One region of the Rhizobium sp. OAE497 genome, then DNA from elsewhere that is predicted to be linked to it. Evidence: predicted binding sites of a transcription regulator. Region 1 holds the regulator's gene; the other holds the start of a gene.
What was found. The regulator LexA, encoded in region 1, represses DNA repair genes until DNA is damaged. The targets are predictions, from matches to a motif close to TGTTCNNNNTGTGTTCNG.

Region 1 (7,976 bases):
TCCGTCATTCTGATCCTCCAAATTGGCGGCGGCGCCATAAAAGCGCCATAGGGTTAAGCGTCCGCTCAGATTGCTATATGATAGCGCGCCTAATGCCAAGTTACCGTGACGCCATTTTGTGCATCGCAGTATCAACTTTTAGGCACTCCTGCGATGCTGTAAACGCATAGCGGAAGCCGATGATTTATTTAGGCTTTTTGCACTCACGATTTTTTGCGTTTTTTCAATCGATTATTGTTGCTGAAACGCGCGCAGGGTTGCATCTTGGTTGTATTTTAATGGGTCGCAAGGCTCTTTACATGCCGGGGTTGAAAAGCAGCGAGATCAGCCTGAAGCTTTCGGACGATGCGGCCAAATTGCCGCATCTTGAACCAGCGCGCGCCTATTCTGGCCTCGTGCCCGTGCCGATGCGGCACGTACCGGCCGCGCTCAGCGCCTACCGGCTCCGATCATCCATCAGGCGCGCGATAGGCGACATCCCGAAATGCGCCGACGAAGAGCTCGCCTACGGTGCGCGAATGCTCTTCGCGCCAGTTGCTCTCGGCTTTGGTGCTGTCGCGTGGTTTGCGGCCGGCACCGGCGTTTCGCCAATTATACCGCTCTTCTTCATCGCGGTGCTGTTCACTCTCATGATCGTGACCGATCGGGCGCGGGAGGGGATGCGCGTCGTGATCGCCGCATTGACGTTGGTCGCGGCAGGCGTGGCGACTGCGCAATTCGAAACGTGGAGAGCCGAGACCATCCTCCTTGATTCCGCCGTGACGACGACGGTCACGGGACGGGTCGAGCGCCGGGAAAGCGACGGCCGCGGCGGCTGGCGCTACCTGCTGTCATTGCGCGCAACCGAAAACCCGGTGGTGAAACGCCCGCCCGCCCGGGTGACTGTCATCGCCCGCGGCGCCAAGTCCGAGTTCGAGACGGGAACCTGGGTGAAGGGCAGGGCGCGGCTGACGCCACCCTCCGGTCCGGCACTCCCCGGTCTCAACGACTTCTCGTTCTCATCCTATTTCGATCGCGTTGGCGCCAATGGGTTTTTCTATGGGGCGCCAACGACGGTGACGCCGGGAGCCGCAGACGAGCATTCGCTGACCGACAGCGCCTTCGAGTGGCTCTACCGGCTGAGAAGCGGCATCGGTGATCGCATCAGGGGCATTTTGCCCGGCGATACCGGCGCTTTCGCCGCCGCCCTCGTGACCGACGAGCGGCGGGCGATTTCGGCAGAGACCACCGAAGCGCTCCGCCAATCCGGTCTTGCCCATATCATCGCCATATCCGGCCTCAACATGGCGCTGTCCGCCGGCATCTTCTTCGTCGGGTTCCGCACGCTGCTCAGCCTGTTTCCGTCCGTCGCCCAGGCCTATCCGGTCAAGAAGATCGCGGCCGCCGGAGCGCTTGCAGCCGTCACCGCCTATTTCCTGATTTCCGGCTTCGCAGTTTCCGCCGAGCGCGCCTTCATCATGATGGCGATCATGCTGACGGCGGTGTTCTTCGACCGGCCGTCGATCAGTTTGCGCAACGTGGCGCTCTCGGCGCTGATCATCATCGCCATCTCGCCCTCAGAAATCATGGGGCCGAGCTTTCAGATGTCCTTTGCCGCGACGCTGGCGCTGGTCGCCGGCTATGCGCTCTGGAAGGAGCGGCCGGCCCGCGACAAGCCCTTTGCGAAATTGCGCCTCGTCAGGCTCATGTCATCGGCGGCCGGCTTCTTCGGCGGCATCCTGCTCACCTCCGTCATCGGCGGTTTCTCGACGGCGCTGTTCTCGATCGAGCATTTTCACCGGCTGACGGCCTATGGCCTGCCTGCCAATCTCGCCGCCATGCCCGTCATCTCCTTCGTCATCATGCCGGCCGGGCTGCTTGCAATGCTTTTGATGCCGTTTGGGCTGGATGCCTGGGCCTGGCAGGTGGTCGGCTTCGGTCTCGATCTGGTGATCGCGATCGCCAAGACCGTCTCGTCCTGGGGCGGTGATATCGGCGTCGGCCGGTTGCCTGCCTGGTATTTCCCGGCTGCGGTCGCGGGCTTCCTGCTATTGACCCTGCTGCGCACCCGGCTGAGGCACATCGGCACGGCAATCATGGCCCTGTCGACGCTTGTGGTCGTCATGCTTCCCGAAAAGCCGCCGCCGAAGATCGTCATTGCTGAGGACGGCAGCATGGCGGGGATCATCGGTTCAAGCGCAATCGCCACCAATCGCCAGCGCCCGCCGGGTTTCATCTTCGATCAGTGGAAACGGGCTCTGGTGCTGGACAGCCATCGCGAGCCGATCTTCATCACATCGGCACTGGTCCCCACCGCGCCGCCGGGCGAAAGATTGAGGCTGACACCAGCGCAACAGCAGGAAGCGCAGAGCGCCATTGCGGTGAACGCCAGGGAAGAGCGGTTTTCCTGCGTCAAGAAAGCCTGGTGCACGGCAAAGCTGGAGAACGGCTCGGTGCTGACGGTCATCGACAATGCCGCTTACCTCGGCCCCGCCTGCGATGCATCCGATATCGTTGTCACACCGGTGCGCCTGCGGCTTGAAAGCTGCCGCTCTGGCGCGCTGCTCTTCACCGGCGCTACTTTAAGAAGGACAGGCTCTGTCGAGTTGAGCTTCGATGGAGGTGCTGCAGCGGTCACCGCATCCTTCGAGGATCTCGACCGCCCCTGGACCCGCCACCGCGCCTATGATTGGCGTAGCGGCACTTTTGACGGTGATGAGATCACCGTTAGTGATAGCGGCGGATAAGGCCGACAAGCTTGCCCTGAACCTTGACGCGGTCAGGCCCGAAGATACGCGTTTCGTAGGCCGGGTTGGCAGCTTCGAGTGCGATCGATGCGCCCTTGCGGCGGAAGCGCTTCAGCGTCGCTTCTTCATCGTCGACGAGGGCGACGACGATATCACCGGCATTGGCGGTATTGGTGTTGCGGATGATGACGGTGTCGCCGTCGTAGATGCCGGCCTCGATCATCGAGTCGCCCTTGACCTCAAGCGCATAGTGCTCACCGTTTCCGAGCATATCGGCGGGAACGGTGATGTCATGGGTGTTCTGCTGGATTGCCGAAATCGGCACACCGGCGGCGATGCGGCCCATGACCGGAACCGAGATCGAGCTGCTATTGTCTTCGTTCGCCGGCTTCGGCGGCGCGACGGGCTGCGGCTTGCCGAGGCTGCCTTCGATGACGCTTGGCGAGAAGCCGCGGCGCGGCTGGATGCTGGGGCTGTAGGCCTCGGGCAGCTTGATGACTTCCAATGCGCGGGCGCGGTTCGGTAGGCGGCGAATGAAGCCGCGCTCTTCGAGCGCTGTGATCAGGCGATGAATGCCCGACTTAGAGGCGAGGTCGAGCGCATCCTTCATTTCGTCGAAGGACGGCGGTACGCCGGACTCCTTCATCCGCTCGTGAATGAAGAGGAGAAGCTCCTGTTGTTTGCGCGTCAGCATCGAAGTCTTTCCCCAGATTCGTGAAACAAAGCCAGAACGGACACTATATGTTCCATATGTGTTCCGCAAGTGCCTAAATATTGGTAAAACTTCCCATCATTTTTCGTCATTTTTGAAAGTTTCTTTGCCGGATTGGTTATCCGCGCTTGCGCTTTGCCCGGCGCGGCGTGCAAATCTCTGCCGGCTTCACCGGAGGGAACCGCCATGACGCATCCGCTCGATCATCTGGTACTGCCCGTCACCCATATCGATGTCGCCCGCGAGCGACTCGGCCGTCTCGGTTTCACCGTCGCCGCCAATGGCCGTCATCCGTTCGGAACGGAGAATGCCTGCGTCTTCCTCGCCGACAAGACCTATCTCGAGCCGCTCGGCATCGCGAGCCAGGCGGAGTGCGATGCGGCCGCCGCCAAGGGCAACAGCTTTATCGCCCGCGACCAGGCCTTCCGCTTCCGCTGCGGCGATGATGGCTTCTCGGCGGTCGTCTTCGGCACCGACGATGCCGATGCGGACAAGGCCGCCTATGATGGCGCGCAGCTGAGCGGCGGTGACATGGTGGAGTTCTCGCGCCCGATCGTCATGCCCGATGGAACGCAGGCGACCGGCGCCTTCAAGCTCGCCTTTGCCGCCGATCTGAGGGCGCCCGATGTGTTCTTTTTCGCCTGCCAGCGGATCAACGCCTTTCCGGCCGATCGCAAGGCGCTGGAGACTCATGCCAACGGCGTTCTCGGCATTGTCGAGATTGCCCTCAGCGCGGAGGAACCCGACGCCTTCGCGTCGCTGTTGCAGACGGCAAGTGGCGGCGTTGCGCCCGGTGAGGCCGCCTTCGGCCTTTCCTTCGCCCTCAGTAATGTCCGGATCGCCATCTATTCCGAAGAAGGGATGGAGGCCTATTTCGATGTCGAGCCGCTTGGCACCGATAACGGCCTGCGGGCGCGGGCAATCGTCTTTGCGGTCGCTGATCTGGCCGTGACAGCGGCGCATTTGGCTGCTAACGGGATCACCTACTTGAATATGAACAATCGTCTATTGGTGAAGCCGGCGCCGGGACAAGGCGCGATCTTCGCCTTCGAGGAGACCCAATGAGCAACACCAATGCAGAAGTCGCCGTCGGCGAAGGCGCTGGCCGCGTTACCTTTTCCAATGCCGGCAAGCTGTCGATCATCGCTGGCCCCTGTCAGATGGAAAGCCGCGAACATGCCTTCATGATCGCCGGTGTTCTGAGCGAACTCTGCAAGAAGCTCGGCATCGGCCTCGTCTACAAGTCTTCCTTCGACAAGGCCAACCGCACTTCGCTTTCGGCGCAGCGCGGCATCGGCCTCGACAAGTCGCTCGAAGTCTTCTCTGATCTGAAGAAGGAATTTGGCTTCCCGGTTCTGACCGATATCCATACCGAGGAGCAGTGTGCAGAGGTCGCAACCGTCGTCGACATCCTGCAGATCCCGGCTTTCCTCTCGCGCCAGACCGACCTTCTCGTTGCTGCGGCCAAGACCGGCCGCGCCGTCAACGTCAAGAAGGGCCAGTTCTTGGCTCCGTGGGATATGAAGAACGTTCTTGCCAAGCTGAATGAGACGGGCAACCCGAACATCCTGCTCTGCGAGCGCGGTGCTTCCTTTGGTTACAACACGCTGGTCTCCGACATGCGCTCGCTGCCGATCATGGCGGCCATGGGCGCGCCTGTGATCTTCGACGCCACGCATTCGGTGCAGCAGCCGGGCGGGCAGGGCGGATCGAGCGGCGGTCAGCGCGAATTCGTCGAGACGCTGGCGCGTGCAGCCGTCGCCGTCGGCGTCGCCGGCGTCTTCGTCGAGACGCATGAAGATCCTGACAATGCGCCGTCGGATGGCCCGAACATGATCTATCTGAAGGATATGCCGCGGCTGCTCGAGAAGCTTCTGGCCTTCGATGCGATCGCAAAGTCGGCCTGACGTTCAAAAGGCTGACATGATCTTGTAATAGGCCACGCAGGTGGCCTGAAATGAAGGCATGTTAGGCGGCTCAAAAACGGCTGTGAAAACGCCATTGCAATCTGCGTGCCTTCGATTAAGACGATTTCAAACGATTTATCCACCCACCGAGCAGGAAGAAACCCATGACTGCAATTACCGATATCATCGCCCGCGAGATCCTCGATAGCCGTGGCAACCCCACCGTCGAAGTCGACGTCTATCTCGAAGATGGCAGCATGGGCCGTGCGGCTGTTCCGTCGGGCGCTTCGACCGGCGCGCATGAAGCCGTTGAAGTTCGCGATGGCGGCAAGCGCTATCTCGGCAAGGGTGTCGAAAAGGCTGTCGAAGCCGCCAACACGGAAATCTTCGACGCCATCGGCGGCATCGATGCCGAAAACCAGATCCAGATCGACAACATCATGATCGAGCTGGATGGCACGCCGAACAAGTCGCGTCTCGGCGCCAACGCCATCCTCGGCGTTTCGCTCGCTGTCGCCAAGGCTGCCGCTCAGGCCGCCGGCCTGCCGCTTTACCGCTACGTCGGTGGCGCTTCCGCTCACCTCCTGCCGGTTCCGATGATGAACATCATCAACGGCGGGGCGCATGCCGACAACCCGATCGACTTCCAGGAATTCATGATCCTGCCGGTTGGCGCCGACTCGATCCGCGAAGCCGTCCGCATGGGCTCGGAAGTCTTCCACGTCCTCAAGAAGGAACTGTCGGCTCAGGGCCACAACACCAACGTTGGCGACGAAGGCGGTTTCGCACCGGGCCTGAAGAGCGCCCCTGAAGCCCTCGACTTCATCATGAAGTCGATCGAAAAGGCTGGCTACAAGCCGGGCGAAGACATCCATCTCGGCCTCGACTGCGCCGCGACCGAATTCTTCAAGGACGGCAAGTACGTTCTCGAAGGCGAGGGACGCACGCTGGAATCGGGCGCCATGGCCGAATACCTCGCACAGCTCGCTGCCCAGTACCCGATCATCTCGATCGAAGACGGCATGGCTGAAGACGATTGGGACGGCTGGAAGGCCCTGACCGATCTCGCCGGCAAGAAGGTTCAGCTGGTCGGCGACGACCTGTTCGTCACCAACTCGGCACGCCTGCGCGACGGCATCAAGATGGGCGTTGCCAACTCGATCCTCGTCAAGGTCAACCAGATCGGCTCGCTGACCGAGACGCTGGACGCCGTAAACACCGCACACAAGGCAGCCTACACCGCCGTCATGTCGCACCGTTCGGGCGAAACCGAAGACTCCACGATCGCCGATCTCGCAGTTGCCACCAACTGCGGTCAGATCAAGACCGGCTCGCTGTCGCGCTCGGATCGTCTGGCAAAGTACAACCAGCTGATCCGCATCGAAGAGGGCCTTGGCCCGCAGGCCCGCTATGCCGGCCGTTCGATCATCCGCGGCTGATAGCCCTTAAAGCTCAATGCCTTGAAACCCGCGCTCCACCGGCGCGGGTTTTTTCTTGCCCGCAAGAATTCATAGTCAACGGACGGTTAATCTCTGAGCGCTACTCTCTTCGCATAGGTAATGCGTTTTAGAGCATGTGTGCGTATGTGGACAAAGCATCATAAGAAAAAGAAGATCGGCCGGTTCGTGGTCCCGGCCATGACGGTCGCCTTTCTCTCCTATTTCGGCTATCATTGCATCCATGGCGATTACGGCCTGCGTACCACCGAAGTCTTCGAGCAGCGGCGCATTGCCCGCGAAAAGGAACTGGCGACGTTGAAGGCCAAGCGCGAGCATATCGAGCAGCAGGTCGCGCTTCTGAGCGACGGCTCTCTCGATAAGGATATGCTGGACGAAAAAGCCCGTTACCAGCTGAATATGTCACGCGCCGACGAGGTCGTCATATTCAATTCATATTCAAATTAACCGAATACTGGTTAATCGATAATTCGATAGAATTATCAGTGGCTTAATCCTGAATACGTGCCATGCATTTATGGCATTGCTGTGGCCATCTTTCTTCCCTATGGTACGCGCCACTCGAAGAACGACAAACCCATAGGGAGGGTTGTATGGCGCCTCGCAAGAACGCGACCGTTTCCAGCCGCAAAACCAGCACGAAATCCGCAGCCAAGGCCTCCAATGGTGGTCCGGTTGCCGATTTTACGCGCGATGAGGAGCTCAAGGCCTATCGCGAGATGCTTCTGATCCGCCGCTTCGAAGAGAAGGCCGGTCAGCTTTACGGCATGGGCTTCATCGGTGGTTTCTGTCATCTTTATATCGGCCAGGAAGCTGTCGTTGTCGGCATGCAGATGGCGCAGAAGGAAGGCGACCAGGTCATCACGGCTTACCGCGACCACGGTCACATGCTGGCAACCGGCATGAGCGCCCGCGGCGTCATGGCGGAACTGACCGGACGCAAGGGCGGCTATTCCCACGGGAAGGGCGGCTCCATGCACATGTTCTCCAAGGAAAAGCACTTCTACGGCGGCCACGGCATCGTCGGCGCCCAGGTGTCGCTCGGCACCGGCCTGGCTTTCGCCAACCGCTACCGCGGCAACGACTCGGTCAGCGTCGCCTATTTCGGTGATGGCGCTGCCAACCAGGGCCAGGTCTACGAAAGCTTCAACATGGCGGCGCTCTGGAAGCTGCC
Region 2 (7,976 bases), 2.0 Mb from region 1:
CCGGGAATGTGTTGCCTGTGAAGTGGAGTACGAGAAATGGCTGTACCGAAGAGAAAAACGAGCCCGTCCAAGCGCGGTATGCGCCGTTCTGCAGACGCACTGAAGGCTCCGACCTACGTTGAAGACAAGAACTCCGGCGAACTGCGCCGTCCGCACCATATCGATCTGAAGACCGGTATGTATCGCGGCCGTCAGGTTCTGACGCCGAAGGAAAGCGCATAAGCTTTCCTGCTTCTGGTTTTCCCAGATCGAAGAGACCGGCCGCGTGCCGGTCTTTTTGCGTTTGCGCATGATTATATTCGTAAATGTCTTGAAGTGGCACGGTCATCTACGGCAGTATTCTACCGATCGAGGGAGAATAGACCGACATGCTCGCTGCAATGCCGCTGATGATCATTCCATTTATTCTTTACAATATGGCAATGCTCGGACTGATGGGAAGCGGCGGCATACCCGCGCTTCAGCATGACATTATTGTTCTCTCGATGATTTCAGGGGCGATCTGGAGCATGGCGCTCGGCGATCTCTTCATCGTCGTGGCGCTCGTCATTCTCTTCGTCGAGATATTGAAGGCGACCCGCAATGGCTCGGGCAGCCTGGTCAATCACATGCTGTCGATGCTGGTGTTCATTGCCTTCCTGGTCGAGTTTCTTCTCGTCCAGGATGCAGCTACGCAGGTCTTCTTCATTCTGATGACGGTGGCGCTGATCGATGTGATCGGCGGCTTCGCCGTGTCTATCCGGACGGCGGGCCGCGATGTTTCGATCGGTCTCTAGGGCCTAGAGCTCAAAGATTGTCGAGCTTGTTCTGAAGCGCGCGCAGCTGTTCCTTCAGCTCATCGATATCCTTGGCTTCGGCCTTCTTCGTCTCCTTGGCGGGAGGCGTCATGAAGGGCGAGAACATCTGCATCGCCTGCTGGAACATCTCGGTGTTGCGGCGAACCTGATCCTCGACCATCTGCATCGGAAGCTGCAGGTTCTTGCCGAGCGGCGTTTCGCCGAAGGCGCGTGTCACCTGCTCGCGCATCTGCGACTGCTGCTCGGTGAAGGCCTTCATCGAGTGCTCAAGAAAGCTCGGAACGACCATCTGCATCTGGTCGCCGTAGTAGGTGATCAGCTGGCGAAGGAAGGAAATCGGCAGCAGCGTGTTGCCGGTCTTCGATTCCTGCTCGAAAATAATCTGGGTCAATACTGAGTGGGTGATGTCATCGCCGGTCTTGGCATCCTGGACCGTGAAGTCCTCGCCCTTCTTCACCATCTCTGCCAGGTCTTCCAGCGTCACATAGGTGCTGGTGCCCGTATTGTAGAGTCGGCGGTTGGCGTATTTCTTGATGACTATCTGACCCTCATTCTTCGCCATATCAGTCTCCTGAACCCCGTCTGATTATGTGGAATTTCCTCCAATATCGAATGTAGACGCAAAAGAACGCCGGTGACAATCTCTTTGTGCGATGCGGCAACCCCTTTTATTAGCGGCATAATTCCGCTCTTCGTAAGTGCGGCCTAAAATTGCTCTGTGACAGTCTTGCCGTTTGACTCGGGCTAAAAGCTTTGCCAGTTTCGCCTTATATAGAGTGGTGAAAAAGCGAGGAGGCTTCCCATGAGCAACACATCCATCGTCATCGCCAGCGCGGCCCGTACAGCGGTCGGCTCGTTTAACGGCGCATTCGCCACTGTCCCCGCGCATGAGCTCGGAGCGACTGCGATCAAGGGCGCGCTGGAGCGCGCCGGCGTCGATGGCGCCGAAGTCGACGAGGTCATTCTTGGTCAGGTGCTGCAGGCAGGCGAAGGGCAGAACCCGGCGCGCCAGGCAGCCATGAAGGCAGGTGTTCCCAAGGAAGCGACGGCCTGGGCCGTCAACCAGCTCTGCGGCTCCGGTCTGCGCGCCGTGGCGCTCGGCATGCAGCAGATCGCGCTTGGCGATGCCAAGATCATCGTGGCCGGCGGTCAGGAATCGATGTCCATGGCGCCGCATGCCGCGCATCTGCGCGGTGGCACGAAGATGGGCGACATGAAGATGATCGACACGATGATCAAGGACGGCCTGACCGACGCTTTCTACGGCTACCACATGGGTATCACCGCCGAAAATATCGCTCGTCAGTGGCAGCTTTCGCGTGACGACCAGGACCAGTTTGCCGTGTCCTCGCAGAACAAGGCCGAAGCAGCGCAGAAGGCCGGCCGCTTCAAGGATGAGATCGTGCCCTTCACCATTCAGGGCCGTAAGGGCGATACGATCGTCGATGCCGACGAATATATTCGCCACGGCGCGACGATGGAGGCGATGGGCAAGCTGCGCCCGGCTTTCGACAAGGACGGTTCGGTAACCGCAGGCAATGCCTCGGGTCTTAACGATGGTGCCGCCGCTGCCGTGCTGATGAGCGAAGCGGAGGCTTCGCGCCGCGGCATCCAGCCGCTCGTGCGCATCGTTTCCTGGGCAACGGCCGGCGTCGACCCGCAGGTCATGGGCACAGGCCCGATCCCGGCATCGCGCAAGGCGCTGGAGAAAGCCGGCTGGTCGGTCGGCGATCTCGATCTCGTCGAGGCCAACGAGGCCTTCGCCGCGCAGGCCTGCGCCGTCAACAAGGATCTCGGCTGGGATCCGGCGATCGTCAATGTCAATGGCGGCGCAATCGCCATCGGTCATCCGATCGGCGCGTCCGGCGCTCGCGTTCTCAACACGCTGGTTTTCGAAATGAAGCGCCGCGGCGCCAAGAAAGGTCTGGCAACACTCTGCATCGGCGGCGGCATGGGCGTCGCGATGTGCCTCGAAGCACTTTAAATAGCATGCGATCCATGCCTTGATGGCTTGCGATTGAAAGCGAAAACAAAGGGGAGCGAAACATGAGCAGAGTGGCTTTGGTCACCGGTGGCACGCGTGGCATCGGTGCAGCGATTTCGATGGCGCTCAAGAACGCCGGCTACAAGGTGGCGGCGAACTATGCCGGTAACGACGAGAAGGCACAGGCCTTCCATGGCGTGACAGGCGTTCCCGTTTTCAAGTGGGATGTTTCCGACTACGTTGCCTGCGGCGAAGGCATTGCCAAGGTGGAGGCGGAGCTCGGCCCGGTCGAGGTTCTCGTCAACAATGCGGGCATTACCCGCGACGCGATGTTTCACAAGATGACCCCGCAGCAGTGGCACGAGGTCATCAACACCAATCTCACCGGCCTCTTCAACATGACACATCATGTCTGGGGCGGCATGCGCGACCGCAGTTTCGGCCGCGTCGTCAACATTTCCTCGATCAACGGCCAGAAGGGCCAGATGGGGCAGGCGAATTATTCGGCCGCCAAGGCTGGCGATCTCGGCTTCACCAAGGCGCTGGCTCAGGAAGGTGCTGCGAAGAACATCACCGTCAACGCCATTTGCCCCGGTTACATCGGCACGGAAATGGTGCTCGCAGTGCCGGAGAAGGTTCTGAACGAGCGGATCATTCCGCAGATCCCGGTGGGCCGCCTTGGCGAGCCCGAAGAGATCGCGCGCTGCGTGGTGTTCCTGGCATCTGATGATGCGGGCTTCATCACCGGCTCGACCCTGACCGCGAATGGCGGCCAGTTCTTCGTCTGACGGCTAGCTGCCGCTGCGGTGATGGCCGTGACTGCCGTAGTGTTCGGAAAGTTGCCGGCGTCATAGGGATTGGCGCTGGCGCTGAAGGTTGCGACGGCAACGATTGCCGCAGCGATGACGATAATCTTGCGCATGGATAAATCTCCATTGTTCCCGGCCTCATTGGGCTGGGGTGTGAGGTCTTGCGAGTTGTTGAACTGGGATCAGCGGGACGGCGGGTGACGCTTCGCCTTGACCGGGACTTTCTGCATGGCAGCGCCACGATCACGGATGGCGGCGAGCGCTGTTGCCAAAGAGAGTGCTGCGATCAGGGTGGCGGCAGCGGAAGACAGAATGAGCTGAGCCATCGGACATTCCTTTCTGGCCGGAAAGAAGCCGGCTTGTTGATCGGGATGTGGGGAGTGTCTTGGCGGTTCGCCAGATCGGCTTTGGGAACCAAGCGTCAACGCGGCGTTGACGAGGAGCACAAATAAAAACGGGCGCCGAAGCGCCCGTTCATCACGCGATCACTGCATTAGCAACGTACATCGCGTCTTTGGCCATTCACGATGATGTAGCAACCGTAACGGTCGCGGTAGACCCGGTGATTGTAGCGGCCATTGCGCTGATCGACAGAGTTGCCGACTGCAGCGCCGACCAGGCCGCCTGCAACGGCGCCGACGGCGGCGCCGCCCCAGCTGTTGGAAACCGCACCGCCAATAAGGGCGCCAGAGCCAGCGCCGATGGCGGTGCCCTGCTCAGTTGCCGTGCACGATGCGAGCGCACCTACGAGTGCTGCAACGAGAACAACTTTCTTCATCATGACTTACAACTCCCCAGTTACATGGCCTTTAGATGCGGCCCATCAGGACAAGGATAATGATAATAACGAGAACTAGCCCTAAACCGCCAGAAGGTCCATAGCCCCAGCCGCGGCTATAACCCCAATTCGGCAGTGCGCCGATCAAAAGCAGAATAAGGATAATGAGAAGTATCGTGCTAAGCATGTTTTCCGGTCCTTCAACTCACGCCGAGTTTCGAATGGACAATAAACACGCGTCCCGGGTTTTTGTTCCCGGCTAAACTTATTTATGTACGTGAACGGATTTCGCCTTATTTACGATTGCGGACTTTATATTGGGCGAAAAGATAAAAACGCGGAAGCTAGGAAAAAGTTCCGTCCCTCGTTCTGTTTTTTAACAGGCGGTAAAATTGCGCCGGAAAACGTTAATGCGATCGGCCGCAACGAAAAAAGATCCACGCGAGGCCTTCCGCATATAGTCGCTTGCTGCACCCGGCATCAACATCTAGCGGCGAACAAAGCGCGAAACTTCGGAGGTCGGTGATTCGTCTGTGATTCGTTCCGGCTTTGGCCCGAAGGTTAATTTTCGCGGATTTTGCAAATTTCTTTGTCGGGCAATTGACAGGCGATTCTCGGCTAATGGGCCGTGGGCTTGGCTCAACGTGCCCTCTGAGCCGCCGGATTCAGCATCTAGTGGGAAAAACTGATTCAAAACCAATACTTAGCCGTGAACAAAAGCTGAATCAGCGGGAGTCAGCGATTCGTCGCCGATTCGTTCTCAAGCTGTTCCGAATCTAAAAACAGAGGCTTAGCGGCGGTCCTTGAATCAAAATAGCAGCGCATATCGGCGGCCCGGCTCTTGCGTTTGCTGGCCCGCCTGTCCATGTGTTGTCTGCCGACTTGACCCTGAGGCTCCCCCGCCTCACTTGCATGGACCATGACACAGAATTCGCAGCCCATGATCCTGAGCGGACGCGGCGTTACCGCGGTGCTCGGACCGACCAATACAGGCAAGACGCATTATGCCATCGAGCGCATGGTCGCGCACGGTACCGGTGTGATCGGTCTGCCGCTGCGCCTTCTGGCGCGCGAGGTCTATACGCGGCTGGTCGAAAAGGTCGGTGCGCATAACGTTGCGCTGGTGACCGGCGAAGAGAAGATCTCGCCGCCGAATGCCCGCTTCTCCGTCTGCACCGTCGAGGCGATGCCGCGGGAAACCAAGGCCGCCTTCGTGGCGATCGACGAAGTGCAGCTCGCCGGCGATCTCGAACGCGGGCATATCTTTACCGACCGCATTCTGCATCTGCGCGGCCGCGACGAAACCCTGCTTCTCGGCGCCGGGACGATGCGTCCGATCCTGCAGCAGCTGCTGCCGGGGATCACCGTCGTGGAGCGGCCGCGCCTGTCGCAACTCCTCTACGCCGGCCAGAAGAAGATTACCCGGCTGCCGCAGCGCTCGGCCATCGTCGCCTTCTCGGCTGACGAGGTTTATGCGATCGCCGAACTGATCCGCCGTCAGCGCGGTGGTGCTGCAGTCGTTCTCGGGGCGCTCAGCCCGCGCACCCGCAATGCCCAGGTGGCGCTCTATCAGGCGGGCGACGTTGAATATCTGGTGGCGACCGATGCGATTGGCATGGGTCTGAACCTCGATGTCGATCATGTCGCCTTTGCGCAGGACCGGAAATTCGACGGCTACCAGTTCCGCAATCTCAATCCGGCCGAGCTCGGCCAGATCGCCGGTCGCGCCGGCCGCCATGTCCGGGATGGCACCTTCGGGGTCACCGGTCAGGTCGCGCCGTTTGACGATGAGCTGGTGCAGAGGATCGAGTCGCACGAGTTCGACAGCGTCAAGGTTCTGCAGTGGCGGACCAAGGAACTGGATTTCGGATCGATACAATCGCTACGGGCAAGTCTCGAAAAGCCGCCGAGCGTCCAGGGTCTGACACGGGCGCTGCCGGCTGTCGATCAGCAGGCGTTGGAGCATCTTTCACGATATCCGGAAATTATTGACCTTGCGACAAAGCCCGAAAGGGTTGAAAAGCTCTGGGAGGCTTGTGCGCTGCCCGATTACCGGCGCATTGCACCGGCCCAGCATGCCGATCTGATCTCGACGCTCTTTTCCGATCTTGTGCGCTATGGCACGGTTAACGAGGATTTCCTCGCGGAGCAGGTGCACCGTGCGGACCGCACGGACGGTGAAATCGACACGCTTTCGGCGCGAATCGCGCAGATAAGAACCTGGACCTATGTGTCGAACCGGCCCGGCTGGCTTGCCGATCCGACACACTGGCAGGAAAAGACGCGGGAAATCGAAGATCGATTGTCCGATGCGTTACATGAAAGGTTGACGAAACGCTTTGTTGATCGCAGGACATCTGTGCTCATGAAGCGCCTGAGAGAGAATGCGATGCTGGAAGCTGAAATCAGTGTGAATGGTGATGTCTTTGTGGAGGGGCATCATGTGGGTCAGTTGAGCGGATTCCGCTTTACGCCCGTCGGTGGGACGGATGGACCGGACGCCAAGGCCGTACAGGCTGCTTCACAGAAGGCGCTTGCTCTGGAATTCGAAGCGCGCGCAGCGCGCATGCATGCCGCTGGCAATGGCGATCTGGCGATCAGCGCCGATGGCCTGATCCGCTGGCTCGGCGATCCCGTTGCCCGGCTGTCCGGCAGCGACCATGTGATGCGTCCGCGGGTGATCCTGCTTGCCGACGAGCAGCTGACCGGCAATGCGCGCGATCACGTCGCCGCCCGCGTCGAGCGCTTCGTCAATCATCACATCAGCACGGTTTTGAAGCCGCTCGATGATCTGTCGCGCGCCGAAGACCTGCAGGGTCTTGCCAAGGGTCTGGCGTTCCAGCTCGTCGAGAATCTCGGTGTTCTGTTCCGCCGCGACGTTGCCGACGACGTCAAGTCGCTGGATCAGGATGGCCGTGCCTCGATGCGCCGCTATGGCGTGCGTTTCGGCGCCTACCACATTTTCGTCCCGGCACTCTTGAAGCCGGCTCCGGCCGAGCTCATCACGCTGCTCTGGGCGCTCAAGAACGACGGCCTCGACAAGCCGGGTTACGGCGACCTCATTCCGGTGCTTGCCGCCGGACGCACGTCTGTCGTCACCGATCCGAGCTTCGAGCGCACCTTCTACAAGCTTGCCGGTTTCCGGTTCCTCGGAAAGCGCGCCGTCCGTATCGACATCCTCGAGCGGCTTGCCGACATCATCCGTCCACTGCTGCAGTGGAAGCCGGGTCAGGCAAACCGTCCCGAAGGCGCTTATGACGGCCGCCGTTTCACGACGACGACTGCGATGCTGTCGATCCTTGGTGCGACGCTTGAAGACATGGAAGAGATCCTCAAGGGTCTCGGCTATCGCGCCGACGCCGTGAAGGCTGAGGAAGCGGCCGCTCATCTGGCTGTGCAGGACGCTTCGGCGGCACCTGCTGCAGCCGCCGAGCCGGCAGCAGAAGATGCGTCCGAGAAGGCCGATCACGACGACGCCGACCAGACTGACGAAGCAACGGCTGAAACGCCGGCTGCCGAAGCAGAACCGGTCGCGGTTGAGGTCGCTGCCGAGGCTGCTCCGGCCGCCGCAGACGGCGAACCCACCGAGCCGAAGCCGGTTCTCCTGT

Region 2: ABIE40_RS18665 (helicase-related protein) is a predicted target of LexA. The motif match lies at 5,124-5,141, and genes of this name have one in related genera.

What each region holds. Positions count from the first base shown of each region.
Region 1 covers NZ_JBEPOA010000001.1:1,728,600-1,736,575, forward strand. The annotation lists partial or broken gene gltA (citrate synthase) at 1-8, opposite strand, end outside; gene ABIE40_RS08975 (ComEC/Rec2 family competence protein) at 408-2,726, shown strand; gene lexA (transcriptional repressor LexA) at 2,707-3,420, opposite strand; gene ABIE40_RS08985 (VOC family protein) at 3,625-4,503, shown strand; gene kdsA (3-deoxy-8-phosphooctulonate synthase) at 4,500-5,345, shown strand; gene eno (phosphopyruvate hydratase) at 5,510-6,784, shown strand; gene ABIE40_RS09000 (FtsB family cell division protein) at 6,929-7,249, shown strand; gene pdhA (pyruvate dehydrogenase (acetyl-transferring) E1 component subunit alpha) at 7,396-7,976, shown strand, end outside.
Region 2 covers NZ_JBEPOA010000001.1:3,734,940-3,742,915, reverse strand. The annotation lists gene rpmF (50S ribosomal protein L32) at 37-222, shown strand; gene ABIE40_RS18700 (hypothetical protein) at 369-776, shown strand; gene phaR (polyhydroxyalkanoate synthesis repressor PhaR) at 787-1,359, opposite strand; gene ABIE40_RS18690 (acetyl-CoA C-acetyltransferase) at 1,600-2,781, shown strand; gene ABIE40_RS18685 (beta-ketoacyl-ACP reductase) at 2,844-3,569, shown strand; gene ABIE40_RS18680 (hypothetical protein) at 3,773-3,916, opposite strand; gene ABIE40_RS18675 (YMGG-like glycine zipper-containing protein) at 4,084-4,371, opposite strand; gene ABIE40_RS18670 (DUF3309 family protein) at 4,400-4,555, opposite strand; gene ABIE40_RS18665 (helicase-related protein) at 5,288-7,976, shown strand, end outside.